Regions from separate parts of the Aquamicrobium terrae genome, predicted to be linked through region 2. Evidence: predicted binding sites of a transcription regulator. Region 2 holds the regulator's gene; the other holds the start of a gene.
The links. Region 2 encodes HrcA, which represses chaperone genes, less so after heat shock. Its sites were predicted from a motif close to GTTAGCACTCNCNNNNNGNGAGTGCTAAC; they were not measured.
Positions count from the first base shown of each region.

Region 1: the regulator HrcA is predicted to act here: its motif matches at 1,459-1,487, upstream of groES (co-chaperone GroES).

Region 1 covers NZ_JBRKLZ010000001.1:211,181-226,493, reverse strand. Annotated here, with positions in the region: gene ACVCNR_RS01330 (DUF2189 domain-containing protein) at 1-663, opposite strand, end outside; gene ACVCNR_RS01325 (CAP domain-containing protein) at 861-1,376, shown strand; gene groES (co-chaperone GroES) at 1,547-1,843, shown strand; gene groL (chaperonin GroEL) at 1,912-3,552, shown strand; gene ACVCNR_RS01310 (CsbD family protein) at 3,857-4,036, shown strand; gene ACVCNR_RS01305 (metallophosphoesterase) at 4,122-5,240, opposite strand; gene fumC (class II fumarate hydratase) at 5,404-6,801, shown strand; gene ACVCNR_RS01295 (hypothetical protein) at 6,843-6,971, shown strand; gene ACVCNR_RS01290 (Dabb family protein) at 7,097-7,387, shown strand; gene ACVCNR_RS01285 (DUF1697 domain-containing protein) at 7,407-7,964, opposite strand; gene ilvA (threonine ammonia-lyase IlvA) at 7,961-9,217, opposite strand; gene ACVCNR_RS01275 (alpha/beta hydrolase) at 9,409-10,506, shown strand; gene ACVCNR_RS01270 (alpha/beta hydrolase) at 10,672-11,784, shown strand; gene ACVCNR_RS01265 (tripartite tricarboxylate transporter substrate-binding protein) at 11,989-13,011, shown strand; gene ACVCNR_RS01260 (tripartite tricarboxylate transporter TctB family protein) at 13,088-13,549, shown strand; gene ACVCNR_RS01255 (tripartite tricarboxylate transporter permease) at 13,560-15,068, shown strand; tRNA gene ACVCNR_RS01250 (tRNA-Leu) at 15,085-15,170, opposite strand; gene ACVCNR_RS01245 (acyltransferase family protein) at 15,263-15,313, opposite strand, start outside.
Region 2 covers NZ_JBRKLZ010000001.1:2,747,278-2,762,590, reverse strand. Annotated here, with positions in the region: gene rph (ribonuclease PH) at 1-557, opposite strand, end outside; gene hrcA (heat-inducible transcriptional repressor HrcA) at 683-1,774, shown strand; gene ACVCNR_RS13495 (N-acyl amino acid synthase FeeM domain-containing protein) at 1,796-2,569, opposite strand; partial or broken gene ACVCNR_RS13490 (putative bifunctional diguanylate cyclase/phosphodiesterase) at 2,747-5,058, opposite strand; gene ACVCNR_RS13485 (gamma-glutamyl-gamma-aminobutyrate hydrolase family protein) at 5,334-6,107, shown strand; gene ACVCNR_RS13480 (2-hydroxyacid dehydrogenase) at 6,114-7,088, opposite strand; gene ACVCNR_RS13475 (LacI family DNA-binding transcriptional regulator) at 7,093-8,112, opposite strand; gene ACVCNR_RS13470 (DMT family transporter) at 8,179-9,120, opposite strand; gene ACVCNR_RS13465 (MarR family winged helix-turn-helix transcriptional regulator) at 9,271-9,795, opposite strand; gene ACVCNR_RS13460 (CobW family GTP-binding protein) at 10,083-11,207, shown strand; gene ACVCNR_RS13455 (AAA family ATPase) at 11,192-11,788, shown strand; gene ACVCNR_RS13450 (WD40 repeat domain-containing protein) at 11,810-12,784, shown strand; gene ACVCNR_RS13445 (hypothetical protein) at 13,015-13,371, opposite strand; gene ACVCNR_RS13440 (aspartate aminotransferase family protein) at 13,611-14,984, shown strand; gene ACVCNR_RS13435 (glutamine synthetase family protein) at 15,048-15,313, shown strand, end outside.

The DNA of each region.
Region 1 (15,313 bases), 2.5 Mb from region 2:
CAGGGGAAGCGGATTGGCCCACACGGCCCGCATCGAGGTTTCCACGGCTGCCACGGCGCCGGCGTCGCGATCGAGCATCAGCGGAAAGGCCACCACACTGGTGGCAAGGGCCACCACGGCAAAAATGAAGCCGGCGGCATTGCCGAGCAGGATGAGCATCCAGCCCTGCCTCGTGGTCAGCACCTCATTGAGGAAAACGCCGACGGAGGCTGGCGCCGCCTCGCCGAACAGGCTCGTATAGATGGATTGCGCCGTGTAGAGCCAGAGCAGGAACAGGGCGAACAGCATGATGCCGACGACGGCTATGGACGGCAAGGCCGGTGAGTAGCGCAGCTCCAGCGCATGCCGCCAGGAGGTGTCCATGCCCAGTTCGCGCCGGCGGCTGATCTCGTAAAGCCCGATCGCTGCGAAGGGTCCCAGCAGCGCGAAGCCGGACATCAGCGGATAAACCAGATGAATGGCCCCTGCCCCGGTCGTCCACCGCGTCAGGATCAGCCCGACGACGGGATAGATCAGGCACAGGAAAACATAGTGCGACGGCTTTTGCCGGAAATCATCCAATCCCAGACGCAGCGCGTCCATGATATCGGCGGTGCCGATGCGGCGAACGACGGGCTGCACACGCATGCCGCGCGCGTCCGTCATAACGTGGAAACTGGCCATGACCTTCCTCCCTGCCTAAGCAAGATGGGGCGGTCACCGCCAGATGGCCGCCCCAGGCTGCCACTTCAAAACGGTCGTGTCTTAGCAGATTTCGCTATCGCTGTCGCGCAACCGGGGCGCGTTTGCCGGTCCATTACGGAATTTTTACCGGCTGCCCGGCAAAAGCCATGATCGGCAGCCTATCAGGCGTCATGAGCATGTCCCGATCCGATTTTTCCTTTCCCGTCCTTGAGCCATGCCTCAACCGCCGCACTCTGGTGCTGGGGGCCGGTGCTTTCGCACTTGCCGGGCTGGCCGGCTGCGGGTCGCTGTCCCGGCAAGGCGCCGGCGGCGGGGCGTCGACCTCGGCCAGCGCCGCGATGGCTGGAATTCGCAATGCCGAGGGCTTGCCCGTGCTCTCGCCGGACAGCCAGTTGGAGCGGGCCGCGTTGCAGCAGGCACACTATATGGCAGCGTCCCGCAGCATGACCCATACGACAGGGTTCGGAAAAGGGTTCCCCACGCGTGTGAAGAGCAACGGAATCAAGGGTGCGGCGGCGGAAAACATTGCAGAAGGCCGCATGGATGTCGCCCGCGCCATCGACATGTGGATGAACTCGCCACCGCATCGGCACAACATGCTCGACAGCCGCTTCCATCGCTTCGGCCTAGCCTGGGCCAGCGGTCCCGACCGTCCCGAGTGGCGCTACTGGGCGATGGTGCTGGCGAGCTGAAAAAAGGGTGCGCGCATTCATTCGCGTATGAAACGCTTTCCGGTCCTTGACACCGATCTGGCTGCTGACTATCTCATTCGCCGTTAGCACTCTGTTATGCCGAGTGCTAACAGGTCCGGCAGCGCCGGACGGAGGGAATTCTTTCTCATCATTGTGACCGAGGAAATCAAATGGCAAAGACGAAGTTCCGCCCGCTTCATGACCGCGTGGTCGTTCGCCGGGTCGAGTCCGAAGAAAAGACGGCTGGCGGCATCATCATCCCCGACACCGCCAAGGAGAAGCCGCAGGAAGGCGAAATTGTCGCCGTTGGTTCGGGCGCCCGCGACGAGAGCGGCAAGCTCGTTGCCCTCGACGTCAAGGCCGGCGACCGTGTCCTGTTCGGCAAGTGGTCGGGCACCGAAGTCAAGCTCAATGGCGAAGACCTTCTGATCATGAAGGAATCCGACATCATGGGCATCATCGGCTGATCCGGCCGGTCCCATTCTTCAACACTCACTGCAATCCGAATTTCGGGCCACAGGCCCAGGAGTAAGCAATGGCTGCCAAAGACGTAAAATTCTCCCGTGACGCCCGCGAGCGCATGCTGCGCGGTGTCAACATCCTCGCCGACGCGGTGAAGGTCACCCTCGGTCCCAAGGGCCGCAACGTCGTCATCGACAAGTCCTTCGGCGCTCCGCGCATCACCAAGGACGGCGTCTCCGTCGCCAAGGAGATCGAACTGGAAGACAAGTTCGAGAACATGGGCGCCCAGCTCGTTCGCGAAGTCGCTTCCAAGACCAACGACAAGGCCGGTGACGGCACCACCACCGCCACGGTCCTCGCCCAGGCCATCGTTCAGGAAGGCCACAAGGCCGTTGCCGCCGGCATGAACCCGATGGATCTGAAGCGCGGCATCGATCTGGCCGTCTCCGAGGTCGTCGCCGATCTCGTCAAGAAGGCCAAGAAGATCAAGACCTCCGAGGAAGTCGCGCAGGTCGGCACCATCTCCGCCAATGGCGAGAAGGAAATCGGCGAGATGATCGCCGAGGCCATGCAGAAGGTCGGCAACGAGGGTGTCATCACCGTCGAGGAAGCCAAGACCGCCGACACCGAGCTGGAAGTCGTCGAAGGCATGCAGTTCGACCGCGGCTACCTGTCGCCCTACTTCATCACCAATCCCGACAAGATGATTGCCGAACTCGAGGACGCCTACATCCTGCTCCACGAGAAGAAGCTCTCCAACCTGCAGGCCATGCTGCCGGTGCTCGAGGCTGTCGTGCAGACCTCGAAGCCGCTGGTCATCATCGCCGAGGACGTCGAGGGCGAGGCCCTGGCCACGCTGGTCGTCAACAAGCTGCGCGGCGGCCTGAAGATCGCTGCCGTCAAGGCTCCGGGCTTCGGTGATCGCCGCAAGGCCATGCTGGAGGATATCGCCATCCTCACCGGTGGCCAGGTCATCTCCGAGGATCTGGGCATCAAGCTCGAGAACGTCGGTCTCAACATGCTCGGCCGCGCCAAGAAGGTGCGCATCGAGAAGGAGAACACCACGATCGTCGACGGTGCCGGCAAGAAGGCCGAGATCCAGGGCCGCGTTGGCCAGATCAAGGCCCAGATCGAGGAGACCACCTCCGACTACGACCGCGAGAAGCTGCAGGAGCGCCTGGCCAAGCTGGCTGGTGGCGTTGCCGTGATCCGCGTCGGCGGCTCGACCGAGGTCGAGGTCAAGGAGAAGAAGGACCGCGTTGACGACGCCCTGAACGCCACCCGCGCCGCGGTTGAGGAAGGCATCGTCCCCGGCGGCGGCGTCGCCCTGCTGCGCGCCACCCAGGCGATCAAGGCTGCCGGCGCCAATGCCGACCAGGCTGCCGGCATCAACATCGTGCGTCGCGCCCTGCAGGCTCCGGCCCGCCAGATCGCTACCAACGCCGGTGCGGAAGCCTCGATCATCGTGGGCAAGATCCTCGACAACAAGAGCGCGACCTACGGCTACAACGCCGCCAACGACGAGTATGGCGATCTGATCCAGCTCGGCATCGTCGACCCGGTCAAGGTTGTTCGCACGGCTCTGCAGGACGCCGCTTCGGTCGCCGGCCTGCTGGTCACCACCGAGGCCATGATCGCCGACGCTCCGAAGAAGGAAGCCGCGGCTCCGGCCATGCCCGGCGGCATGGGCGGCATGGGCGGCATGGACTTCTAAGAAGTTCTTTCACCGTGAATTGGAAAGGGCGGCCGGTGGCCGCCCTTTCTTTTTTGAAAAAAGATACGCCGGCATGGAACCAATTTCACGGCCGGCCGTTCTGGTCCTGTCGAAGCAATTCAAAGGAGAAATCCGGAGAAAGGCTAACGACAAAAGAGACGCCTTCCACACATTCAACGGTGCGGGAGGCGTCTTTTTGCGATGCGTGATGGTTTTCCATCAACCTGTTATTCTCAAAGAATAATCCGGAACAAATCGACAGCAGCTCCGTTGAAGTCGGCGAATCAACCCAGGAGATGCGATCATGGTGAACAAGGATCAGGTGGCCGGCGCGGCCAAGCAGGCAAAGGGCGCCGTCAAGGAAGCCGCAGGCAAGCTGACCGGCAGCAAGAAGACCGAACTCAAGGGCAAGGCGGAAAAGGCAGCCGGCAAGGTTCAGAAAACCTATGGCGACACCAAGGAAAAGGTGAAGAAGGCCATGTAGGCCGATTGACCCTCACGGGATATGCACGCGAAGGCGGTCTGCGGACCGCCTTTTTTCGCGCTCCGCCGACGGGCAGGCAGGCGCTTCACGTGCCCAGCTTTCTGGTGAACGCATTGGTGAAGGCGATGCCGTCCCCATCATCCCTTGCTTCCCCCAGCACCACCTCCATCACACCGTTCGTGACGCGGACAAGCGCAAAACCGCCCATGAAGGCTGCCTTCGGCTTGAATAGGTCCAACCCGTTTGCCTCATAGATCATCGGGGTTTCGTGCTGATGGCCGTGAAAGAGCCCGATAACGTTGAAAGGCTTTATGACCGCCAGCAAGGCTGCCTGTTCGGCCTTGCTCCACCAATGGGGCTTTCCGGTGCCTGTGTCGTCGAAAGTCTTGCGCTCGCTGTCCCATACTTCGAGCGAGAACGGGTCCCATCCATAATGCTGGAACAGGACGACCGGCCTTCCGTCGGCGGCGTTCGCCTGCAGGTCCTGCCCCAGCCAGTTCAGCCCGCTTACCGCTCCTTCCCGCGTATCGCCGCCGAAGCGATGCAGTTGCACCAGGTGCAGGCCGCCCCAATCCCATGAATAGCAGTCGGAATCGACGTCATAATTCGCGGCCGGCACCGGCGGCTTGAAGAATATGCCCGGCCTGTGGTTCATCTCCACGTAGTCGCGCAACTCGCGCCGATACCAGTCGACATGGGGCGGTGGTCCGTTCTGGTCGAGATCGTGATTGCCAAGGCCGGCATAGACAGGCATGTGCACCCGGTCGGGACCGGCGCCTTGCTGATAGCGCTGGCTGAACTGGAGCAATTGCGTGCCTTCGCTCGGCTGCACGGTCTGGCCCCCACTGTCATCGGTCATGTCGCCGCCGACGACCAGCCCAAGGGGTGTCGCGATGCGCTGCCCCGCAGCCTCCAGATGCGTCGCCTTGCCGTCGATCTCGGCCGGCCACACCTTGCCCGTGATTGCGTTCAGCACCGCGATGTGGCGCAACAGGTTCGCATCGGTCTTGCCTTCCTGGGCGCAATTCGGGCTAAGGCCACTGGCCATTCGGCAGGCATGGACATCGCAGATGAACAGGAAGGTCGCGTCGATGGGCGGGATTGCGGCCTGCGTGGCGGTCGGCAAAAGGGTTCCGGCAGTCCATGCAAGACCTCCGGCCAGCATTTCGCGACGGGACAGCCGAAACAAAATGCGCGCGCTCATGATCCTTCAATTGAGCACGGGAGCGGGGCCTGGTCCAGTTTGCCGCCGCCGCCTATGGCATTGAAACGATTTGGAAGCCCCGGCTTCAAATCTTGGCTTGAAGCCCTCTTGGCAAAGCGATAGGCCGGGGCCACCCTAATTCGCTTGTTCAGGAGACCTGCCCGTGAGCGCTCACAAGACCAGAACCGAAACCGATACGTTCGGCCCCATCGAAGTGGCCGCCGACCGCTATTGGGGTGCGCAGGCGCAACGGTCCCTCGGCAATTTCAAGATCGGCTGGGAAAAGCAGCCGGCCTCCATCGTTCGCGCGCTGGGCATCGTCAAGCGCGCCGCCGCGGAAGCCAATATGGAGCTCGGCAAGCTCGATCCCAAGCTTGGCGCGGCGATCATCGAGGCCGCGCAGGAAGTGATCGACGGCAAGCTCGACGAGCACTTCCCGCTCGTGGTCTGGCAGACCGGCTCCGGCACCCAGTCCAACATGAACGCCAATGAAGTGATCTCCAACCGGGCGATCGAGAAGCTTGGCGGGGAGATGGGCTCGAAGAAGCCGGTTCATCCCAATGACCATGTCAATATGAGCCAGTCGTCGAACGACACCTACCCGACGGCCATGCACATCGCCTGCGCCGAGCGCATCGCGCACGACCTGCTGCCGGCGCTGAAGCACCTGCACGCCGCCCTCGAAGCCAAGGCCAAGACCTTCGACCATATCGTCAAGATCGGCCGCACCCATACGCAGGATGCAACACCCCTCACCCTCGGCCAGGAATTCTCCGGCTATTCCCAGCAGGTGAAGAACGGCATCGAGCGCATCGAGATGACGCTGCCGGCGCTGATGCAGCTTGCGCAGGGCGGCACCGCGGTCGGCACCGGCCTCAACGCCCCGGTCGGATTCGCCGAGAAGGTGGCGGAAAAGATCGCCGCCATCACCGGGCTCGACTTCACCTCGGCACCGAACAAGTTCGAGGCGCTGGCCGCCCATGATGCCATGGTCTTCTCGCATGGCGCGATCAACACGGTCGCGGCCTCGCTGTTCAAGATCGCCAACGATATCCGTTTCCTCGGCTCCGGCCCCCGCGCCGGCCTTGGCGAGCTTGCCCTGCCGGAGAACGAGCCGGGCTCGTCGATCATGCCGGGCAAGGTCAATCCGACCCAATGCGAGGCGCTGACGCAGGTGTGCGTGCAAGTCTTCGGCAACAATGCCGCCATCACCTTCGCCGGCAGCCAGGGCCATTTCGAGTTGAACGTCTACAACCCGCTGATGGCCTACAACTTCCTCCAGTCGGTGAAGCTGCTGGCCGACGCATCGGTGTCCTTCACGGACAACTGCGTCGTCGGCATCGAGGCCCGCGAGGACAACATCAGGGCTTCGCTGGAACGGTCGCTGATGCTGGTGACGGCGCTGGCCCCGACCATCGGCTACGATGCGGCGGCCAAGATCGCCAAGACGGCGCACAAGAACGGCACGACGCTGCGCGAGGAAGCGCTCAAGACCGGCCTGGTCAGCGAAGCCGACTATGAGCGCTTGGTGCGGCCAGAGGACATGATCCATCCCGGCTAAGCCATCTGGCTGCCGGGTTGCATTTCGGCTAGTCTGCGGCCATGCGCTACGTGATCATCATCGTGACCATCGCCTGCTTCATCATCTGGGACGGCCTCTACAATGGAGGCCGTTACATCGATGCGTCGGTGACGAGCGTGAAGAACGTCGTGCGCATGGTCACCGGCTAGTTCACCTGCACCATTTTCCGGCGCGACATCCTGCCGGTTGACGCGACGCGGTCTTCCGGACCAGAAGATGTCCGCCCCCGGCCGATGCCGGCAGCCGTTCCCGAACCGATTCCCAGGAGGCCGAATTGATCCGGCACATCGTGTTCTTCACCGTGAAGCCGAGCATGGACGTAGAAGCCGTGCGCGTCGGGCTGATGGAACTCGGGCGCATCCCGCATTCACGGCATTTCGAGGTGACCGTGAACCGCAAGGTCGATCTGTTCGAGAACGAGATCGACATCGTCGTCTATGCGGAGTTCGAAAACGAAGCCGCCTTGCACGCGTTCAAGGCCGACCCGATCTACGCCGAAACCACCGCCAAGGTGCGGCCGATGCGCGAACTGCGCTTTTCGGCTGACGTGGTGGCGGCAAACTGAGCGCCGCACTAAACGGCAGTCAGTCCGCCAAGCCGATTTCGGAAGCTAGTTTCCCCAGTGCAAGGACGGTGCGCCAGTTGCGCGCGGTCGACACCGTCCCCAGCAGGCGGTCGACCACCGGCGGCAGTTTGGAGGCGCTGAAACCGTCTGGCACATGCAGATAGAGAATATTGCCGCTGACATGGAGCCGTTCACCGGCCGCGCGTGCCTGTAGCGCCTCCACATCCTTCTGTTTCGGTTCGTCCTTCAATACGAAGACATGCAACCTCGTTGGGCTGTCGGCGGCTTCCGGAAACGGATTGGCGTCGATGATCCGCTGCCACTCGTCGCGGCTGGCCAGCATGATCTCCTTGTCGAAGCCGAAATCGCGGCGGGCGATATCACCAATCAGCCTGTGTGTTTCCTGTCGGCCCCTGTCGGAGGCGAGAATGGCATTGCCGCTGTTGATGTAGGTGGAGACATGGCCAAACCCGGCCTTCGTGAGCGCCGCACGCAACTTTGCCACCGGCAACTGGGTCGCGCCGCCGACGCCGCGAAACAGCACGATGTACACATCGCCCGTGGCCTTGCCGCTCATATGATGAAGCTCGCCAGCGTCTCGTTCTCGGTAATGTCCTGATACTGCACGCCCTCGGCCTCGAACTTCGCCTGGAGCGTGGTGAAGTTGCGGCTGTCGCGGGTTTCGATGCCGATCAGCACCGAACCGAAATTGCGCGCCGACTTCTTCAGATATTCGAAACGGGCAATGTCGTCGTCGGGTCCGAGCATCTGCAGGAAGTCGCGCAGGGCGCCCGGCCGCTGCGGCAGGCGAATGATGAAATATTTCTTCAGCCCTTCGAAGCGCAATGCCCGCTCCTTGACATCGGGCAGGCGCTCAAAATCGAAATTGCCGCCGGACACCACGGCCACGATGGTCTTGCCGCGGATTTCCTTGCGGCTGAAATCCTTCAGCGCGTCGATGGTGAGCGCGCCGGCCGGCTCCAGGACCACCCCCTCGACGTTCAGCATCTCGATCATGGTCGCGCACAGCCGGTTTTCCGGTACGAGGCGCGCCGTCTCGGCGGGAAAGTCCTTGAGCAGCCGGAAATTCTCGCGGCCGATTTCCGCCACCGCCGCCCCGTCGACGAAGTTGTCGACGCGGGGCAGTTTCACGCGCCTGCCTTCGGCAAGGCTGCGGGCAAGGCTCGGAGCCCCCGACGGCTCGCAGAACAGGAAGCGCGGCGCCTGCCCGGCAGCCTCGAAATATTGGGTCACGCCTGCCGCCAACCCGCCGCCGCCGACAGGCAGCATGACGATGTCCGGCGCCCTTTCCGTGCCGATCTGCTCGATGATCTCCTGCGCGATGGTCGCCTGTCCCTCGATGATGTCGCGGCTGTCGAAGGGCGGCACCATGTGAGCGCCGGCGGTTTCGGTGAACTCCAGCGCCGCGTGATAGCAATCGTCGAAGAAGTCGCCGATCAGCCTGATCTCGACGAACTCCCCGCCGAACATGCGGGTCTTGTCGATCTTCTGCTGCGGCGTCGTCACCGGCATGAACACCACGCCCTTGCGGCCGAAATGGCGGCACACGAAGGCGAAGCCCTGCGCATGGTTGCCGGCGGAAGCGCAAACGAACAGGCTGGCCTTGTTGCCTGCGGCAAGCGTCTTGCGGAAGAAATTCAGCGCGCCGCGGATCTTGTAGGAGCGCACCGGCGTCAGGTCCTCGCGCTTCAGCAGGATGCGCGCCCCATATTTCTGCGACAGGTAGTCGTTTTCCTGCAAAGGCGTTTCGGGAAAAATCTCCCGTATCGCCTGGGCGGCAGTTCCAACCCTGTCGGCGAAGCTTGTCATGGCGCGGTCCTGTGGCGTGAATGAGCATCCGTTCCTGCCGCGATTTTGGCATTTGCGCAACACCGAACCTGTCGCAAACGGACCAGCCTCATCTAAGCGACGCTTTGACTTACTTCCGCCGTGTTCTGCGGGTGGAGGAAGCGGGGCTCTGGCATCATGCCTTGCCCACGGCGAAACCGACGGACATCGAAGTGCCCTTGAAGACCCTGCTTGCAATCGCGCTTTCCCTGGTGGTCGCCGGCTGCACCACCAACAGATCGGAAGAAATCCTCGGCAGCGTCCTCGTGCCCGCCGCAGTGACCGATATTGCCGGGAACCACTCGATCTTCATCGCCACGACGCGCAAGCGCTCCACCGACCGTTCCAAGGTGTTCGAGGGTGAACGCTCGGCCACGCTCAACTTCGCCCGCGTCAACGTCACCGTGCCACGCGAGCACAAGGTCGGCCAGATCGAACGCCGCAAGCGCGGCAGATCCGACGATCCGTCGAAATATTTCATGGCCTCCGATGCCGCCGGGTATGAGACGGGGCCGCAGTTCTCCCAGGCACTGGATGCCGATATTGCCGCGCGCGGCGGCCGCGTCATGGTTTTCGTGCATGGCTACAACACCGGCTTCGATGCCGGCGTGTACCGTGCGGCCCAGATCGCCCACGATTCCGGCTACCCGGGCACGCCTGTCCTGTTCTCCTGGGCTTCGGGCGGCTCGACCACCAGCTATGTCTACGACAAGGAGAGCGCCAGCGTGGCGCGCGACCAGCTCGAGGTGACGCTGCGCCTTCTGTCGCAAACCGGTGCGCGCCGCATCGATATCGTTGCCCACTCGATGGGCACCTGGGTGACGATGGAGGCGCTGCGCCAGCTCGCCATCACCGGCGACCGCAACCTGCGCGGCAAGCTGGGTGACGTGGTGCTGGCCTCGCCCGACATCGATGTCGACGTGTTCAAGAGCCAGATGCGCCGCTACGGCAAACCGGAAAAGCCGTTCATCCTGCTTCTGTCGCAGGACGACAGGGCGCTGCGGCTGTCCGGCATGCTGGCCGGTTCGCGCCCGCGCGTCGGCGACTATGCCGGTGCCGACAAGGAACTGGCCGATTATGGCGTGACGGTCGTCGACCTGTCCAAGGCGAAGGGCGCGGATTCCTTCAACCACACCAAGTTCGCCGACAATCCGGTTCTGGTGCGCATGCTGGGCCAGCGCCTGCGCGAGGATGACGGGTTCGCCAGCGACCGGGAAATCACGGACCGCATCCGGCTTGTCACGCAGCAGGCCGCCGCCAGCGCATTCTAAAGCCTGAACAGATCCAAGCAGGGCTGGACCAGGCAGGTTTCTGCCTATATTGCGGATGCAGGTCCAGGCGGCGCCGCAAGTATAGGGCGCCATATTGGGAGCAGCGGTGCTGTGCGCTTGAAAGCCTTGTTCGTTGTCGCTTTTGCTGCACTGCTGGCTGGATGCATGGCATCCAGCCGCCATGAACTGCTCAATATCTCGTCCTTTCCGGCCAATCCTTCCGATATTTCGGCCGAGCACGAAATCTTCGTGGCCACCACAAGACGCCAGTCGATCGACCAGCCGCGCATCGTGTTCGGTGGCGACCGCTCCCCCAACGTGGCCTATGCCAGCGTCGACATGACCGTTCCCCGTATCCATGAAACCGGCAGGATCGAGCGCACCAAGGGCCGCGCTCAGGCCGACCCGGCCAAGCATTTCACGGCACGAAGCGTGAGCTTCTACAAGGAACCGTCGCAGTTCGCGCGAGCCATCGATGCCAACGTGGCCCGGCATAAGGACCGGCGCGTGCTGGTCTTCGTGCATGGCTTCAACAACGGTTTCGATGACGGCGTCTACCGCATCACCCAGATCGTGAACGATACGAAATATGACGGGACGCCCATCCTGTTTTCCTGGGCTTCCAACGCAAGGACGACGGGTTATCTCTACGACAAGGAAAGCGCCAACGCCGCGCGCGACGATCTCGAGGCGACGCTGCGCATGCTGGCCAGGAGCAAGGCCAAAAGCATCGACATCATCGCCCATTCGATGGGCACGTGGGTAACGATGGAAACCCTGCGCCAGCTCGCCATAGCCGGCGACCGCGACCTTGGCGGCAAGCTCGGCAATGTCGTGCTTGCTTCGCCGGACATCGACGTCGATGTGTTCAAGAAGCAGATGCTGCGTTACGGCAAGCCCGACAAGCCTTTCGTCGTGCTGCTCTCGGACGACGACCGCGCCCTCCAGCTCTCCACGTTCATTTCGGGCGACAAGCCGCGCGTCGGCGACTATTCCGATGCGGCCGATCTGGCCAGCTACGGGGTCATCGTGGCCGATCTGACGCAGGCCAGCTCCGGCGACAGGCTCAACCATGCCAAGTTCGCCGACAATCCGGTCCTCGTGCAATTGCTGGGCGACAGCCTGAGGACCCATGCGGGCCTGGCGGCGGCCGAAGATGGCGATTTCGGCAGCCCGATGAGCACGATCGGCAAGGACATCGGACAAGCGGTCGGCTCGGTCGCCGACATCGTCATCACCACGCCGTTCAAGGTTCTGTCGATCGCCGCCGGGGGCTAGAAAAGGATCGCGGGACACCCGCAAGGCGGGAAAAGGTCGACGCCAGCGCCCCGCCTGCCCCTGCGTCATGTCGGAGAGCCCGCCCTAATCTCTTGATTTGACTTTCTATTTTACGTTTCTATTTCTCGGTATATAGTCCGATAGTTGTGTTGCGCTGGTGCCCGGATGTCGTGTTTCCTGCACTGGGGTCTGCGCGAGACGACAATGGGATCGCAGATACAAGACGCAAACGATACCCGGGAGGAAAACGTGAAGAAACTGGTTGGCGCCCTGGCGATGGGTGCAATGCTTTCTATGACCGCCGCATACAGCTACGCGGCCGATTATCCGGAACGTCCCATCACCGTCATCGTGCCGTTCTCCGCCGGGGGGCCGACGGATACCGTCACGCGCCTCGTCGCGGAAGCCATGTCGAAGGATCTCGGGCAACAGGTTCTGGTCGAGAATGTCGGTGGCGCCGGCGGTACGCTGGGCGCGGCGCGCGTGGCGCAGGCCGAACCGGACGGCTACACGCTGCTTCTCCATCATATCGGCATGGCGACCAGCGCAACGCTTTATCGCAAGCTGCCCTACGATACGCTCAACGCCTTCGAATATGTCGGGCTCGTCACCGAAGTGCCGATGACCATCGTGGCCCGAAAGGATCTCGAGCCGACCGACTTCAAGGCGCTGGTGGAATACGCCAAGGCCAACAAGGATTCGGTCACCGTGGCCAATGCCGGCATCGGCGCGGCTTCGCATCTGTGCGGCATGCTGTTCATGAGCGCCATCGACACGCCGCTGGTCACCGTTCCCTACAAGGGCACCGGCCCGGCGATGACCGACCTGCTCGGCAGCCAGGTCGACATCATGTGCGACCAGACCACCAACACCACCAAGCAGATCCAGGCCGGCACCATCAAGGCCTATGCTGTCACCACGCCCGAGCGGCTGGAGGTGCTGCCGGACCTGCCCACGACCAAGGAAGCTGGCGTCGACGGCATGGAAGTCTCCATCTGGCACGGCCTCTATGCGCCGAAGGGAACACCGGCCGAGATCGTCGATCGGCTGTCGAAATCCCTGCAACTCGCCCTGAAGGATGAAAATGTGGTCGCCCGCTTCGCCGAACTGGGCACCGCGCCTTCGCCTCAGGAAGATGCGACCCCTGCGGCATTGAAGGAAAAAGTCGAAAGCGAAATCACGCGCTGGAAGCCGGTGATCGAAGCCGCCGGCCAATACGCGGACTGAGGCGAGCATGGGCGGGCGGCTGCAAGGCCTCCCGCCCTGCCACGATCTTTCCCGTCAACCGCCGTAGAGAATTTCCATGAAATCCTTGTCTGTCGACAGGACGAACGGCCTGTGCGCCGTATTTTTCATCGGGCTCGGTGTCTTCTTCGCCTTCGAATCGCTTGATCTCGAACTCGGCACAGCGCTGCGGATGGGCCCCGGCTACTTTCCCCTTGTTCTGGCCGGTATCCTCATCCTCCTCGGCGTCGTCGTGCTGATCGATGCCATACGGGTCGAGAGCGAGCCGATCGGCCACATCGCGTGGCGCGGGCTGGTGCTCATCCTTCCCGCGCCGATCTTCTTCGGCCTCACGGTGCGCGGGCTGGGCTTCGTTCTCTCGATCTTCCACACCTGCCTGATCGCCTCCTTCGCCAGCCAGAAGATGAAACCGCTGACGGCCCTGATCCTGTCGGCCGGGCTTACGCTGTTTGCACTGATCGTCTTCAGCTATGCGCTCGGGCTGCCTTTCGTGCGCTTCGGGCCTTGGCTCCGCTTCTAAAGGCAAGCTCATGGATCTGTTCAGCAATCTTGCCCTCGGCTTTGCCACCGCATCCACGCTGTGGAACCTCCTGTTCTGCCTGATCGGGGTGCTGCTCGGCACGCTCATCGGCGTACTCCCCGGCATCGGCGCGACGGCCACCATCGCCATGCTGCTGCCCATCACCTTCCAGATCGGCGATCCGGTCTCTGCCCTGATCATGCTCTCCGGCATCTATTACGGCGCGCAATATGGCGGCTCGACCACGGCGATCCTCATCAACATGCCGGGTGAATCGTCCTCCGCCGTGACCGCCATCGACGGCTATCAGATGGCGCGCAAGGGCCGCGCCGGGGCCGCCCTCGCCGTCGCGGCGATCGGCTCCTTCTTCGCCGGCACTGTATCGACCTTTCTCGTCGCCCTGTTTGCCCCGCCACTCACCGTCATCGCCCTGAAATTCGGCGCGGCGGAGTATTTCTCGCTGATGGTGCTCGGCCTTGTCTCTTCCATCGCGCTTGCCCATGGCTCGGTCATCAAGGCCATCGCCATGGTGGTGCTGGGCTTGCTGCTCGGCCTTGTGGGAACCGACATCTACACCGGCACGCCGCGCTTTACCCTGGGCATCCGCGAATATGCGGACGGGCTGAATTTCGTCGCGGTGGCGGTCGGCGTGTTCGGTATCGCCGAAATCCTGCGCAACCTGGAGAACGAAAAATCGCGCGACGTGCTGATGGCCCGCGTGACGGGCCTGCTGCCCACGCGTGACGACGTCCGGCGCATGGTCGCCCCCATCCTGCGCGGCACTGTCCTGGGGTCGGCGCTCGGCATCCTGCCGGGCGGCGGCGCCATCCTTGCCTCCTTCGCCTCCTATACGGTCGAGAAACGCGTCTCCAAGACCCCGGAGGAATTCGGCCATGGCGCCATCGAAGGCGTCGCGGGCCCGGAATCGGCCAACAATGCCGGCGCGCAGACCTCCTTCATCCCCATGCTCACCCTCGGCATTCCGGCCAATCCGGTGATGGCGCTGATGATCGGCGCCATGATCATTCAGGGCATCGTGCCCGGCCCCAATGTCGCGACAGAACAGCCGGCGCTGTTCTGGGGCATCATCGCCTCGATGTGGATCGGCAACCTGATGCTGATCGTGCTCAACCTGCCGCTGATCGGGTTGTGGGTGAAGCTGCTGACGATCCCCTACTACGTGCTGTTCCCGATCATCATGGCGTTCTGCTCGATCGGCGTCTACAGCGTGAACTCCAACGTCTATGACCTCTATGCCGTCGCTTTCTTCGGTCTGCTCGGCTATGTGCTGCTCAAGCTGCGCTGCGAGCCGGCGCCGCTGCTGCTCGGTTTCGTGCTGGGGCCGCTGCTGGAGGAGAATCTGCGCAGGGCCATGATCCTTTCGCGCGGCGATCCGACAACCTTCCTCACCCGCCCGATCAGCGCCACCCTGCTCGGCATTTCGGCGCTGGTGCTGGTCGTGGTCTTCCTGCCCAGCATCAGGAAAAAGCGCGACGAGGTCTTTGTCGAGGAGGATTGACGGGACTGCCCCAGGCTGGTGCGGACGGCGGGGATCGAACCCGCATAGCCGAAGGCTGAGGGATTTTAAGTCCCTTGCGTCTACCAGTTCCGCCACGTCCGCGCGGGCTGTTTGTCAGAGGTTTGAGCGGATTCGTCAACAGATGTTTGCAGCCATCGTCGCATTCCCAAGGCTGCCGGCCATCTGGTCTGCTTTCAGGAATTTACCGCCTGTCGCCTGATAGGCTTGATTTTCACCGAACTCGG
Region 2 (15,313 bases):
GTGCCGGCCGAGGAGTCCTCCAGATAATCGAGGTCGATGACCGGCTCGCCGTCATGGATGCCGCAGGAAATGGCGGCGACGTGATCCTTCAGCACCCGCTGCACGCTCACCATCTGGCGGGCTTCCATCCAGCGCAGGCAATCATGCAGCGCGATCCATGCGCCGGTGATCGAGGCGGTGCGGGTGCCGCCGTCGGCCTGAAGCACGTCGCAATCCACCGTGATCTGCTGTTCGCCCAGCGCCTGCATATCGACCACGGCGCGCAGCGAGCGCCCGATCAGCCGCTGGATTTCCAGCGTACGGCCGCCCTGCTTGCCGCTGGACGCCTCGCGGCGCATGCGCTCGCCGGTCGAGCGCGGCAGCATGCCGTATTCCGCGGTCACCCACCCCTTGCCGGAATTGCGCATCCAGCCCGGCACCCGCTCTTCGAGGCTTGCCGTGCACAGCACATGCGTGTCGCCGAACTTGACCAAGCAGGAACCTTCGGCGTGCTTGGAAAAGCCGCGCTCGAAGGAGATGGCGCGCATTTCGTCGGGCTGGCGTTTGGAGGGGCGCATGTCTTGTCTCTCTGGTCTGTCCTGATTTTGCCCGGCTTGTAGCCCCCCACGGCGCGGTGTGCAAAGGAAAACGGGTTGCTTGCACTGGGGCGAGGCGCGTCTATATCCTTGGGCAGAGGTTCGCGATGACAAAGCACAGTTCCGCTCCCACACCGCCGGTTCCCGTTTCGCAATGGCAATCGCTGGATGCGCGTTCGCGCGACATCTTCCGGCGCATCGTCGATTCCTACCTGAGGGACGGCGAGCCGGTGGGCTCGCGCAGCCTGTCGCGCATCCTGCCCTCCTCGCTCTCGCCGGCGACGATCCGCAACGTGATGAGCGACCTGGAGCACCTCGGGCTGGTCTATGCGCCGCACGTCTCGGCCGGGCGCCTGCCGACGCAGGCGGGCCTGCGCTTCTTCGTCGATGCCTTCATGGAGATCGGCGACCTCGGCGACGAGGAGCGGCGCAGCATCGAGACGCAGATCAAGGCTTCCGGCAACGACACCTCGCTGGAACACATGCTGACCGAGGCCAGCCAGCTTCTGTCGGGCATGTCGCGCGGCGCCGGGCTGGTGCTGGCGGCCAAGAACGAGGCGTCGCTGAAACATATCGAATTCATCCAGCTCGAGCCGACCAAGGCGCTGGCCGTGCTGGTTTCGCAGAACGGCGACGTCGAGAACCGCATCATCGACCTGCCGGCCGGGGTCACCGTCTCGCAGCTCCACGAAGCCTCCAACTTCCTCAACGCCCACATACGCGGGCGGACGCTGGCCGAGGCACGGGCAGAAATCTCGCGCATCAAGGAGGAAACGCGCGCGGCACTGGATTCGCTGTCGCAGGAACTGGTGGAACAGGGGCTTGCCGTATGGGCCGGGGCCGAAAGCGGCCTGCCGGCGCGGCTGATCGTGCGCGGCCGGGCGAACCTGCTCGAGAACATCACCGCCCAGGCCGACATGGAGCTGTTGAAGAACCTGTTCGACGATCTGGAAACGCAGGACGGCCTGCTGCAACTGCTCGACCTTGCCGAGGAAGGCCCCGGCGTGCGCATCTTCATCGGCTCGGAGAACAAGCTGTTCTCGCTGTCGGGCTCGTCGCTGGTGGTGGCGCCTTACCGCGATGCGGAGGCGCGCGTGGTCGGCGCGCTCGGCGTCATCGGCCCGACCCGGCTCAACTATGCGCGCATCGTGCCGATGGTCGACTACACCGCCCAGCTCGTCTCGCGCATGCTGCGCTGAACCGGAGGCTGGCGAGGGGCGTCAAGCCGCGTCGCCCATATACCGGGCGCTCGGCAGTATGGTCAGAGGCTGCACGTCGCCGGCTCCGACCTTGGCGAACAGCAGGCGCCGCTCCCATTCCGTCGAGCGGAAGAAGGGAAAACGCGCATAGAAGCGCTCGCGGTTGGCCACGGCATTGGTGCGGAACAGCACGACCTTGTTGAACACGCCCGGATAGGCGCGCGGCTCGCTGATCTGCTCGGAATAGTAGATGCGGCGATAAAAGCCGGCATGGTCCTCGCGCACCGTCGAAAGCCCGTATGGCGCGTTGAAATAGATGCAGGCCATGCCCGCCAGCCGCAGCGTCACATAGAGCAGGTGCGGATAGACGCGGGTCCACTCGGGGTCCGAGGCGAAGCGGCTCATGCACACGAAGGTGTCGCCGGCTTCCAGCATCGGATAGACGATGTCGCCGAACGCCTGCACCGAGGGCGACATGGGCGTTTCCAGCGTGACGTGGTGGATGCGCATGGTGGATACCAGGGTCTGGTCCACATAGACGCCGAAGCGATAGACGTTCGGCACCTCGTCCAGCGCGTCGCTGATGACATGGTTCTCGGCATCCGGCACCATGTCGTTGAACCGGTAGGCCTTGTAGCGCAACCGGTAGATGTCCTCGAGGTCCTCGCCCTTGTCGCAGCGGCGGTACTCGGAACGGTCGAGCAGTTCGAACACCTTGCTCGCAAAGCTCGAGCCGGACAGGCCGGACCGTGCCGGTTCGGTTTCCGCATCCAGCTTCAATTGCCGAGTTGCCATCGGCTTACCCTCTATTCCGCCGCCGCTAATCAAGGGTAAGCGTTGGATCAGTTAAGTAAAGTTTTAATTAAAGAAATCCAGCTTCACTCAAAATTAACCTTAACAAATCGCTTTTTTCATCCGGAGGGTGCACGCCGGGGTGGAAAAGCGGAGACAGGGGAAAATCCGTGAAACGGCTTATGTGCGGGTTGCGCCCGAAGCGACCACTTCGTCATGGGCGAACGGCCAGCGCGCCGTCGACATGGTTTCGATGCCGGATGCGCTCAGCGCCGCGCCGAACAGGAAGCCCTGCACCAGGTCCGGCTCGACCTGCCGCGACAGCACGCGAAGCTGCTCGAACGTTTCCACGCCCTCGATGGTGATGGAAAGCCCCAGGGAGCGCGACAGCGCCACGATGCCCCTGAGCAGTTCCAGCGAGCGCGGGCTCTGGGTCACGTCCGACAGGAAGGAACGGTCGATCTTGACCTTGTCCAGCGGCAGCTTGTGCAGGTAGCTGAGGCTGGAATAGCCGGTGCCGAAGTCGTCCAGCGCGATGCGCACACCAAGCGCCTTGAGTTCCTTCAGCACCTGGCGCGTCTCGGACTTGTCGTCCAGAAGCGCCGTTTCCGTCACCTCGACCTCAAGCCGGTGCGGCGGCAAACCGGCCGCCTCCAGCGCATCGCGCACTTTCTGGATGATCTCGCTGTTGCGGAAATCCTTGGCCGACAGATTGACCGAAACATTGGTGTGCTTGGGCCATTTGGCGCATTCGGCGCAGGCAGCGTTCAGCATGAAGGTGCTGATCTGCGAAATGATGCCCATCTCTTCCGCCAGAGGAATGAACACGCCGGGCGACACCGGTCCCAGTTCGGGGTGATCCCAGCGGCACAGCGCCTCGCAGCCGGAAATGCGCATCGTGGCCATGGCCACGATCGGCTGGTAGACGACGCGCAAGGTGCCGGCTTCCACGGCGCTGCGCAGGTCGGCCTTCATCCGCTGCCGGTCGCGGAAAGCCGCGTCCATCGACGATTCGAACAATTGCCAGCCGTTCTTGCCGAGTTCCTTGGCCTTGTAGAGGGCAAGGTCGGCCTTGACGATCATCTCGTCGACATCGCTCGCCTCGACGCGGGCCAGCACCGCGCCGGCGCTAATCTGGATGCGCAGCACATGGCCGGCGACATCGACCTCGCCCTTGAGGCCGGCGAAGATCTCGTCGAGCATCCGGCGAGATCGCTTTCGCTCTCCACCCGGTCGAAAAAAACCATGAATTCGTCGCCACCGAAACGACTGATCTTGATGCCCGGCGCCGAAAAGGTGGCAAGCCGTTCCGCCACCGCATAGATCAGCCCATCGCCGACGGGATGGCCGACGGTGTCGTTGACGCTCTTGAAGTCGTCGAGGTCGATGGTGGCGATGGCGCAATAGCGGCCCTGATCGCCGGAAGCCATGCTCTCCTCGACCAGTTCGTGAAAATAGGCCCGGTTGAGCAGACCGGTCAGGCTGTCATAACGGGCCATGAAACGGATGCGCTCTTCCGCCTCGACGCGGGCGGTGACGTCTTCGAAGGTGATGACGCCGAGCTCCTGGCTGCCTTCGCGGGCCGAGAACTCGTAGTGCTGGCCGTTCGAAAAGCCGACAAGGACCTTGCGGTCCCTGCCCTCGAGCAATGCCCTTGTCAGTTGCGCCTCGATATATCGGCAGTCCTTTCGGGTCAGCATGCCGCCGACCACCCCGCGCATCAGCAAGGAATGCACCGAGCGCCCGAGCAGATCGTCGGGCGACTGGATCGACAGCAGGCGTGCGGACTCGGCATTGGCCACCACGACCTTGCCGTCGGGGTCGAGCATGATGAGGCCGTGCGGCATGGTGTTGAGCGCCCGGTTGAAGCGCTGAGCGAGGCGGCTGGCGAGCTTCTCGGCCGAAATCGCCGAGAACAGCACGTCACGCACCGTATCGGCGTAGCGATGGATCGCCAGCAGGAAGGGAATGGACAGGAGCCCCAGCGTGACGTGGTAGAAGTCGCCGCGCAGGATGAACCCCAGCGCCATCGGGCATGCCAGCGTCAGGATGAGGATGTTGACCATCCTCGGCGAGCCGTAGTTGCGCCCGGCGATGCCGGTCGCCGTGGCCAGCACGATGCAGACGGCGGCCGTCTCGGAGAAGGCGTCCTTGCCGGTATAGATGGCGACAAGGCAGAAGGTGCCCAGCACCAGGCCGTGCATGGAACCATAGATGATGTAGCGATTCTCGCGCCGGCGGGCTTCCTCGCGGTTTTCGGCGACCGGCAGCGCCGAATAGCGGCGCATGTTGAGAACGCGGACCACGCCGACCATGACCAGCACGGCGGCGAGCACCAGATAGGCGTGGTTTCCGGACTTCCCCCATACGAGGCCCATCAACGCCGTCTGCGCGGAAATGCCGATGGCAAGCGTGAAGCCGTCGCGGAAAAGAGTTTCCACGAACGGAATGTACACGTCGTCAGGCAGCTCTTTTCGCTTGATGGCGGTCACATCCGGCACTCACTCATGCGAATGTGATGACACATTCGCATTAAAAAACTTTTAGAAGGCAAGCGTCGAAGGACATACATACACGATGCCGTCCCGGTTTCCCCGATTCAAATTGTCCCTGTACAGGATGCATCGATCCTGAAGCCGGACGCAATAGGCTTCGGGGCTGGGCCAACGGTTGGCCGGCGCAAAGTCGAAACCGGCCATGGCAAATCGGGCGCGCAGCCTCTATTTTACGCCCAACGGATTTTCATTCAGACTGGAACCACACCATCATGACGCAGCCGCTGATCGCCGTCTCGACAGACGTGAAGCAGTTCGAAAACTACACCTGGCATGCAGCGCCCCAGCAATATCTGGAAGCCGTGATTTCGGGAGCCGGCGCCCTGCCCGTGCTGGTGCCCTCCTTCGGCGAACGGCTCGACCTCGACGCGCTGCTTTCGGCCGTGGACGGGGTGATGCTGACCGGCTCCAAGTCGAATGTGCATCCGGCCCTCTACGGCGGCGACGCCGGCGAGGAGAACGGCCCCTACGACACCGCCCGCGACTCCACCACCATGCCGCTGATCCGCAAGGCGATCGAGCACGGCGTGCCGCTGCTGGCCATCTGCCGGGGCATTCAGGAGCTGAACGTGGCGCTCGGCGGCACGCTGGCCACCGAAATCCAGGAGCGCGACGGCATTCTCGACCACCGCGCGCCGGTGAGCGAGGATCAGGACGCGCGCTTCGCCATCCGCCAGAAGGTCAGGATCAAGCCCGGCACCTGCCTCGCAAACGTGTTCGGCGCCGGCGACATCGACGTCAACTCGGTGCACCGTCAGGCAGTCGAACGGCTGGGTTCGAAGCTTGAGGTCGAGGCCGTGGCCGAGGACGGGACGGTGGAAGCCGTTTCGGTGAAGGGTGCGCGGGCCTTTGCCGTCGGCGTGCAATGGCATCCCGAATACTGGGTGAAATCGGACAGCGTGTCGCAGAAGGTGTTCAAGGCGTTCGGCGATGCCGTGCGCCAGCACGCGGCCGCCAGGCTGGCTGCACGGGCTGCTGCGGAGTAGCGCGCCCTATTTCGCCTTCACATGCGCGGTTTCCGGCACCGGGGTCAGCGCCCGGCGCTCCCCGAACCACGAGACCAGATTGTCCACGCACAGGTCCGCCATGGCCCGGCGCGTTGCCACGGACGCAGAGGCTACGTGCGGCAGAAGCACGGTGTTGGGGGCCTCCAGCAGGGCCTGCGGCACGTTAGGTTCGTCGGCGAACACGTCGAGGCCGGCGGCCGCGATGGTGCCGTCACGAAGAGCGGCCGCCAGCGCCGCCTCGTCGACGGTGCTGCCGCGGCCGGTGTTGATCAGAACGCCTTCCGGCCCGAGCGCCCCCAGTATCCCGGCGTTGATCGCCTTTTCGGTGGCCGCGCCGCCGGGCGCGATGCAGATCAGCGTATCGACAGCCGCGGCAAGCCCCTTGAGCGTCGGATGATAGCTGTAGGTGACGCCCTCGGCCGGCCGGCGATTGTGATAGGCGATTGAAACGCCGAAGGCTTCCAGCCGCTTCGCCACCGCAAGGCCGATGCGGCCGAGGCCGAAAATGCCGATGTGCCGCCCACGCAGGCTGAGCGGGCTGAACCGATAGTTGCCTTCGCTCACCCATTTGCCCTGCCGCAACCACGCTTCGGCCTTCGGCACTTCCCGCAGGGTCGCGAGCAGCAGCGCGACCGTCAGGTCGGCGACCTCCTCGGTCAGCACATCGGGCGTGTTGGTGACCATGACGCCTTTTGCACCGGCATGGGCGGCATCCACCGAATCATAGCCGACGCCGAAATTGGCGATGATCTCCAGATTGGGGAAGGCGTCGATGAAAGCGGCATCGATGCCGCCGAAGGCCGAAATGCCGCGCACGGCCGCAATGTCCTGCGGCGACAGCAGCGACGGGTCCGGGCGCTCGATATGGATCAGCCGGAAGGCTTCATCGATGCGCGCGACGACGTGGTCGTGCACCTTTCCCGAGACGAGGATCGTTGCGGGCTCGGTCGATGCAGGCATGAATTCAACGCTCCACGGGGCGGCCGGTGGACTGGCGCACATGCAGTTCCGGCTTGATGAGTTCCTGGGTCTGGCCGACGGCCTGACCGTTGAGTTTGTCGAGCAGCGCGCTGGCGGCGCGCCTTCCGACCTCGCGCTGGCCGTTCCAGACGGTGGTGAGGGCGGGCGTGGCGATCGCCGCCTCCTCCAGATCGTCATAGCCGGTCACCGAAATGTCGATGCCCGGCGTCAGCCCGGCGCGGGCGATGCCGTTCATCAGGCCGATGGCGACGAGGTCGTTCCAGCAGCAGGCGGCGGTCGGCTTGTCCTTGAGGGCCAGCAACTGGTTGGCCGCCTCGAAGCCGCCCTGCTTGGTGCGCGGCCCTGCGATGCGCCATGACGGGCGCACTTCCAGCCCCGCCTCGCGCATGGCGCGCAGATAGCCCTGGTAGCGGTCGCGGCCGGTCGAGGTCTGGTCGGTGCCGCCGACCATGGCGATGCGCTTGTGGCCGAGCGAGATCAGGTGATTGGTGGCGAGCGCCGTGCCATAGGCGTCGTCGCCGCGAAACACCGGCACATGCGCGCCCTCGACGTCGCGGGCGATCAGCACCGCCGGCAGCCCGTTGTCCTCGGCCATGCGGATGTCGCTGGCCGGCGTGTCGATGGCCGGCGACATGATGACGCCATCGGCCCCCAGTTGCAGCAGCGTGTCGATGAAGATGCGCTGCTTGTCGAGTTTGTCGTAATGGTTGGACAGCAGGAAGGTCTGGCGCGAGCGGTCCAGCTCATGCTCGATGGAGCGCAGGATCTCGGCATAGAACGGGTTCATGATGTCGTGCACCACGACGCCGACGATGCCGGAGCGCTGGGTGCGCAGCGAAGCGGCGCGGCGATTGTAGATATAGCCGATCTCGCGCGCGTGTTCCTTGATGCGCTCGCGGGTAGAGCCGGCCACCAGCGGGCTGTCGCGCAACGCCAGCGACACCGTTGCCGTCGACACGCCAAGTGCGTCGGCGATCGTGGAAAGCTTGACCTTCTGAGCCAGAGCTAGTGCTCCCCGCGTCACATTTAAATTTTTTAAATGCGGCTTATGCCATCGCGGCCGCCCGAGTCAAAGCTTTTTCGCCACGGCCTCGGTTTCGGCGTCTGGGGCGGCCCGGTTCTTCACCCGCAGCCGGTGCTCGCGATGCAGGATATAGAGGCCGCTGGCCACGATGATGCCGGCGCCCGCGAGGGTCCAGTTGTCGGGGAACTGGTCGAAGACCAGCCAGCCGAAGGCGATCATCCATACCATCTGCATGTAGGGATAAGGGGCGAGCGCGGTGGCGGTCGCCTGCCGGTAGGCCTGGATCAGGCACCAATGGCCGAGCCCGCCGAACAGGCCGAGCAGCAACAGCACCAGCCAGTGAAACGGACCGATGGACGGCCATTCGGTGAACCACAGCGTCGGCGTCAGCAGGATCATCGGCGCCAGCGCCGAATAGAAGATCAGGCTCTCGGGCGTTTCCGAGGTCGACATGCGCCGGGTCATGATGACGTAGATCGAGTTCGACAGCATCGAGCACAGCGCGAACACGTGGCCGATGCCGAACACGCCGACGCCCGGACGCGTGATGACGAGGACGCCGACGAAGCCTGTCAGGATGGCCAGCCAGCGCCGCCAGCCCGCCCATTCGCCGAGCAGCGGCCCGGCGAGCGCGGTGATCACCATCGGCCCGAAGAAATAGATCGAGGTCGTTTCCGCCAGTTGCAGGTAACGCAACGCCAATATGTTGAAGATGGTCGAGCCGCACAGGAAGGCGCCGCGCACGATATGGGCCATCGGGCTGACAGCGCGAAAACGGGCAGGATCGCGCCAGCCCCTGAACAGGGCCGGCACGAGCACCGCATGGCCGGCGAAGCGGGTCCAGGCGATGAACAGGGGCGCGATACCGGCCACCGCCAGATATTTGATCGATGTGTCGAGAAAGCTGAACAGGAAATAGGCCGCGACCATGTAGAAAATGGCCGAGACGGGCGCCGCAATGTCTTCTTGACGACTGGAAATAACCACACCGAGACCGGAAAGCTGATCCGCTGTCCGAGCTTTGGGCCAGCCGGCGCGGTGCTGCAAGCCCAAAAGCGCCTGGCCTGTCGTGAAACAGGCCCTTGGCCTCACCATTCAGCCCTGCGGCCGCGGTTCCGCGCTTGGCCGGCTTCGGGCTCAGGCGTCCGCGTCGGCCTCCGCCTTGGCGGCGCTCTTCGCATCCGGCTTGGCGTCCGCCTCCGGCTCAGCCTCGTCGTCGATGAAGACGAGTTCTTCGTTCGACAGGTTGGCCTCGATGCGGGCGAGAAGCTTGGCCAGCGTCTTCTGCTCCTTCTTGTCGAGGCCCTTGAGCGCCTGCTTCTCGGTCTTCTTCACCGATTTCTCGATGGCCACGATCATCTCGCGGCCGGCATCGGTGAGGAAGATGTGGGCCTGCCTGGCATCGGAATTCGAGTTCCGCTTTTCCAGGAAACCCTGCGCCTGCAGGCGGTTGATGGTCTTGGTGATGGTGGGCGGGCGAACGCCCAGCCGGTCGGCCAGCGCGCCGGGCGTCTGCCCGTCGTCGCGGTCCAGCGCCAGCATGATCTGGTCCTGCCCCGCATAGAAGCCGTGTGCCAGCAGACGCGCCGCAAGCGCGGTCCGCGCCAGCCGCGCGGCCGAATGCAGCCGGTTCATCGTTGCCGTTCTGTCAGCCTTGGCCATGATCGTCCTCTCGACCGCACCCGCATCGCAACCATGGCCCGGCATGGGACGGTTGGCAATCGGGGTTCCAAAAACCCGCGCCCAAAACAGCTTTGCCGGCAAGTTTCGCTGCGCGCATGACGGCTAATGGCAGATGTTTATTTCAGTTAGATGACAAATGATCTTTACCTTGCGACAGATCGAGCCGGCAGGCCGGGCAGGTTGCGCTTTGCCCCGTGCAATCGGGGCCGGCACATCCTATATGGAACCCACATTTCATTTCCGAGGGCCCCATGAGCGACACCCAGATGAGCGATACACGAACAAGTGAAACCGGGGCGAGCGAAACCGCGGCGCAAATCCCCGTCACCGTGCTGACCGGCTATCTCGGTTCCGGCAAGACCACCCTGCTCAACCGCATCCTGTCGGAGAACCACGGCAAGCGCTACGCGGTCATCGTCAACGAATTCGGCGAGATCGGCATCGATAACGACCTCATCGTGGAATCCGACGAGGAAATCTACGAGATGAACAATGGCTGCGTGTGCTGCACGGTGCGCGGCGACCTGATCCGCGTGGTCGAGGGCCTGATGCGCCGCCCCGGCCGCTTCGACGCCATCGTGGTCGAGACGACCGGCCTCGCCGACCCCGCGCCGGTGGCGCAGACCTTCTTCATGGACGACGACGTGCGCTCCAAGACCAAGCTGGACGCCGTGGTGGCGCTGGTCGACGCCAAGCACCTGCCGCTTCGCCTCAAAGACTCGAAGGAGGCCGAGGACCAGATCGCCTTCGCCGACGTGATCGTGCTCAACAAGACCGATCTCGTCAGCGAGGACGAGCTGCGCGCGGTGGAAGCCACGGTGCGCGCCATCAACCCGGCGGCGAAGATCCACCGCACCCAGCGTTCCGGCGTCGATCTGGCCGAGGTGCTGGACCGCGGCGCCTTCGACCTCACGCGGGCTCTGGAAAACGATCCGCATTTCCTCGAGGCGCATGATCACGACCATGACCATGTCTGCGGTCCCGACTGCGATCACGATCATCACCACCATCATGATCACGATGGGCATGATCACGATGGGCACGATCATCATCATGGCCACCACGGGCATGACCACGTCTCGCCGATCCACGACGGGACGGTGCAGTCCGTATCGCTGCGCGGCGGCGAGATGGACCCGAAGAAGTTCTTCCCGTGGATCGAGAAGATCACGCAGATCGAAGGTCCGAATATCCTGCGCCTCAAGGGCATCGTCGCCTTCAAGGACGATCCGGAGCGCTATGTCATCCAGGGCGTGCACATGATCATCGAGGGCGACCACCAGCGCGCCTGGAAGGACGGCGAAAAGCACGAGAGCCGGCTGGTGTTCATCGGCCGCCAGCTCGATGCCGAACGGCTGAAGAAGAGCTTCGAGGCGTGCCAGGCGGCCTGATCGTCCACCTGAACGGCTGGCCGGGCGTTGGCAAGCTGACGGTCGGGCGCGCGCTGGCAGACAGGCTCGGCGCGCGGCTGATCGACAACCATCTGCTGCACGACGTCGCCATACGCTGCACCGGGCTTGCCGATCCCGGCCGATGGCCGCTCTATGAAAAGGTGCGCCACGCCGCCTACGAAGCACTGAAGGACAGGCCGCACGCAGACACCTTGGTGATCACGAATGCCCTTTGCGCCAACGATGCGCGCGAACGGCAGGCATGGAACCATGTCGTCGATCTGGCCATAGCACGCAATGCACCGCTGGTGCCCGTCGTGCTCGAAGCCGATTTCGAGGAGAACGCCCGCAGGCTGCGCAGCCCGGACCGGGCGGGCCGCAAGCTGGCCGATCCGGCTGTCCTTCGCTCATTCCTGACGGCCGACAGCATCCAGAAGCCCGACGTGCCGGACCTGTTGGTGCTTGACGTGACGCGGCTTTCCGCCGATCAAGCTGCCGACGCGATTTGCCGCCATCTGCGGTCCGGGGCCGATGACCGGTTCCGCCCCGCGACGGACAGGCATCGCAATCTTCAGCCATGAAGCAGGCAAGCAGATAATCCCATGCCCACAGTCGCCCCGCTCGATCTCGAAGGCCATTGCGTGGCCGCTGTCTTTCTCGGCGATGTGCCGCATTTCGCGCTCGCCGACGGCTCCATCCACCGGCTGGACCACGGCCACAAAACCGAACAGGCCAATGACGGGCTGCTGTGCGCCTTTTACGACAGCGCCGACGACCGCCTCGTCACCGGGGGCGAGGACGGCAAGGTGTTCGCCGTCAAGGCGGGCGGCGCCGTCGAGCCACTGGCCGAGGCCGGCCGCAAATGGATCACCAGCGTTTCGGCAGGCCCGCAAGGCGCCATCGCCTACGCAACCGGTCGCACCGCCTATGTGCGCTTCGCCGACGGCAAGGTGAAGGAGTTCACCCATCCGCGCTCGGTCGAAGGCATCGCTTTCGCGCCGAAGGGCATGCGCATCGGCGTCGCCCGCTACAACGGCGCGACGCTGCATTTCGCCGCCGCCGAGGGCAAGCCTGTCGAGCTGGAATGGGCGGGCGCCCATACCGGCATCACCTTCTCGCCGGACGGCAATTTCCTTGTCACCACCATGCAGGAAAACGCCCTGCACGGCTGGAAGCTGGCCGACGGCAAGCACATGCGCATGACCGGCTATCCGGCCAAGGTGAAAAGCCTTTCATGGTCTCCCAAGGGCCGTTGGCTGGCCAGTTCGGGTGCGCCGGCGGCCATCGTCTGGCCCTTCCAGGGCAAGGATGGGCCGATGGGCAAGGCGCCGCTGGAACTCGGCACGCGCGGCAATTCCATGGTGACCTGCGTCGCCTGCCATCCGAGCGAAGATGTCGTGGCCATCGGCTACGATGACGGCATGGTGCTGGCCGCCCGCTTCGCCGATGCCAAGGAGGTGCTGCTGCGCCGCCCCGGCAAGGGCGCCATCACCGCCATGGCATGGGACAGCGAGGAGCGCCGCATTGTCTTCGGCAGTGCGGCGGGCGACTGCGGCGTCATCGACATCGCCGGCTGAATGGGCGGCGGCGGACTGGATTACCACCACCCCTGACCCCCCACAAAGAGGAGGGGGACGATTTCCCCGGCGTTGCCGTCCCAGTCTTCGGCATTCGATGCCGGATTCCAACATTGCGGAATCCCCCTCCCCTTGTGAGGAGGGGTCAGGGATGGGGTGCGATGCCGCACGCCCGCGATTGACTTTGCCCCTTGCGGTGGCCCTGGCTGAACCGCCCGGAAGAGCCGCGCCTATTCCACGGAACAGGAAATCTTGCCGTCGAAGGTTTTCGTCCTGCCCTCGCCGGAAGTCGCCCCGGTCATGTCGAACATTTCGAGCGTGTAGTCCCCGGCAAAGGCCCCGCCCTCCGACACGGCTTTCACCGTAAGCTCGGCGTAGCCATGCGGCTTGTCGCCCTCGCGTTCGCGATAGAGCACCAGCCGCAGTTCCGAACCGTCCAGCCAGTATTGCGCCAGATGCGCGCGCTCGAAGCCTGTGTTGCGCAGGTCCTCGGCCACGGCATCGTCGCGGATGCCGATTTCGCCCTGGAGGCTGAACACCGGGCTGCCCATGCCGTGCGTGACGCCGCCATTCACTTCGATCGACACGGCTTCGTCTTCGGCGCTGCACGAAAATCCGCCTGAAGCGGCTGCCGGCCCTGCCGTCAGGACCGCGGATATCAACAAGATGACTGCACGCATCGCGACCTGCTCCCGAAACGGCGCATGATCGCCATCGAGGTCGACCGGTCAAGCCCGGCCTGAGCCAACGCAGATTCCCCGTCCGGCCGGTTGCCGCGCGAAAACGCCCCTCTATAGTGGCTCCGGTTGTTCATGACGGGCAGGACATGGCGGGCAGCGGACAGGCGCAGGGCGGGATAGGGCAGGAACGCATAGAGGCGCTGCGCGAGGGGGAAGCGGAAGTATTCCGCAAGGCCCGGCCGAAGACTGCCGCCAGGCTGGACAACGGCATTGCCGGCTTCCTCGACGGCGTGCCCATGCACTGGATGAAGGACTGGCCGACACCGTTCCCCATCCTGGTCGACCAGGCGCGCGGCGCCACCATCACCGATGTCGACGGCAACCGGCTGGACGATTTCTGCCTCGGCGACACCGGCTCCATGTTCGGCCACTCGCCGCCGCCGGTGGCGCGCGCCATACGCAGGCAGGCCGGACGCGGCCTCACCTACATGCTGCCTTCCGAAGACGCGCTGGCCGTCGGCCCGCTGTTGCAGGAGAAATTCGGCCTGCCCTTCTGGCAGATCGCCACCACGGCCACGGATGCCAACCGTTTCGCACTGCGCGTCGCGCGCGCCGTCACGGGCCGCAAAAAGATCCTCGTCTTCAACGGCTGCTATCATGGCGCGGTGGACGAGACCATGGTGCGGCTGAAGGGCGGCAAGCCGATCAACCGGCCGGGGCTGGCCGGGGAGTTCCGCGACCTGACGCGGGCGACGAAGATCGTGGAGTTCAATGACATTCCTGCCCTTGAGGCAGCCCTTGCCGACAGGGACGTCGCCTGCGTCATCACCGAGCCGGTGCTGACCAACTCCTGCATGGTGCTGCCCGATCCGGGCTTCCACGACGCCCTGCGCCGCCTGACCCGCGATGCCGGCACGCTGCTTCTGATCGACGAGACGCATACCATTTCGACCGGCCCCGGCGGCTACACGCGCGCCCATGGGCTCGAACCGGACCTGTTCGTGCTCGGCAAGCCTGTGGCCGGCGGCGTGCCCGCCAGCGTGTGGGGGATGAGCGAGGACGTTGCCTCGCGTTACGCCGATTACCGGCGCACCCATGAGCCCGGCTATTCCGGCATGGGCACCACGCTGTCGGCCAATCCGCTGCAATTCGCGGCCATGCGCGCCACGCTCGAAGAGGTGATGACGGCTGAGAATTACGCGCATATGGAGCATCTGGCGCGCCGTCTCGATGCGGGCCTTACAGCCGTCATCGACCGTTTCGGCCTGCCCTGGCATGTCGCACGGGTCGGCGCGCGCGTCGAGTTCATCTGTGCGTCCGGACCGCTGAGGAACGGCGGCGAGGCGGAAGCCGCCCACGCGCCGGGACTGGAAGCCGCCTTGCATGTCGCGCTCGTCAACCGCGGCGTGCTGATCGCGCCCTTCCACAACATGATGCTGATTTCCCCCGCCACGCGGCCCGCGCAGGTGAACCGGCTGATCACGGCCTTCGCCGACGTCGTGAGTCGGCTCAGCGATTGATCATCTTCCAGCCGTCGATTACCCCTTGCGGTCAGACGGCATTCCTTCTGGAGACCACCCACCATGACGTCCCCTTCGGGCTCGACGCCCGGCGAAGCCCAGGCCTTTCTCGACGCCCATCCGGAGGTCGAAGCCTTCGACATCGTGCTGACCGACGCCAACGGCGTCGGGCGCGGCAAGATCATCCGCCGGCATGAGCTGATGGGTCTCTACAAAAGCGGCCGGCACATGCCGATCTCGATCCTCGGCCTCGACATCACCGGCGAGGACGTGCACGAAACCGGGCTGATCTGGGATTCGGGCGACGGCGACCTGCGCGCATGGCCTCT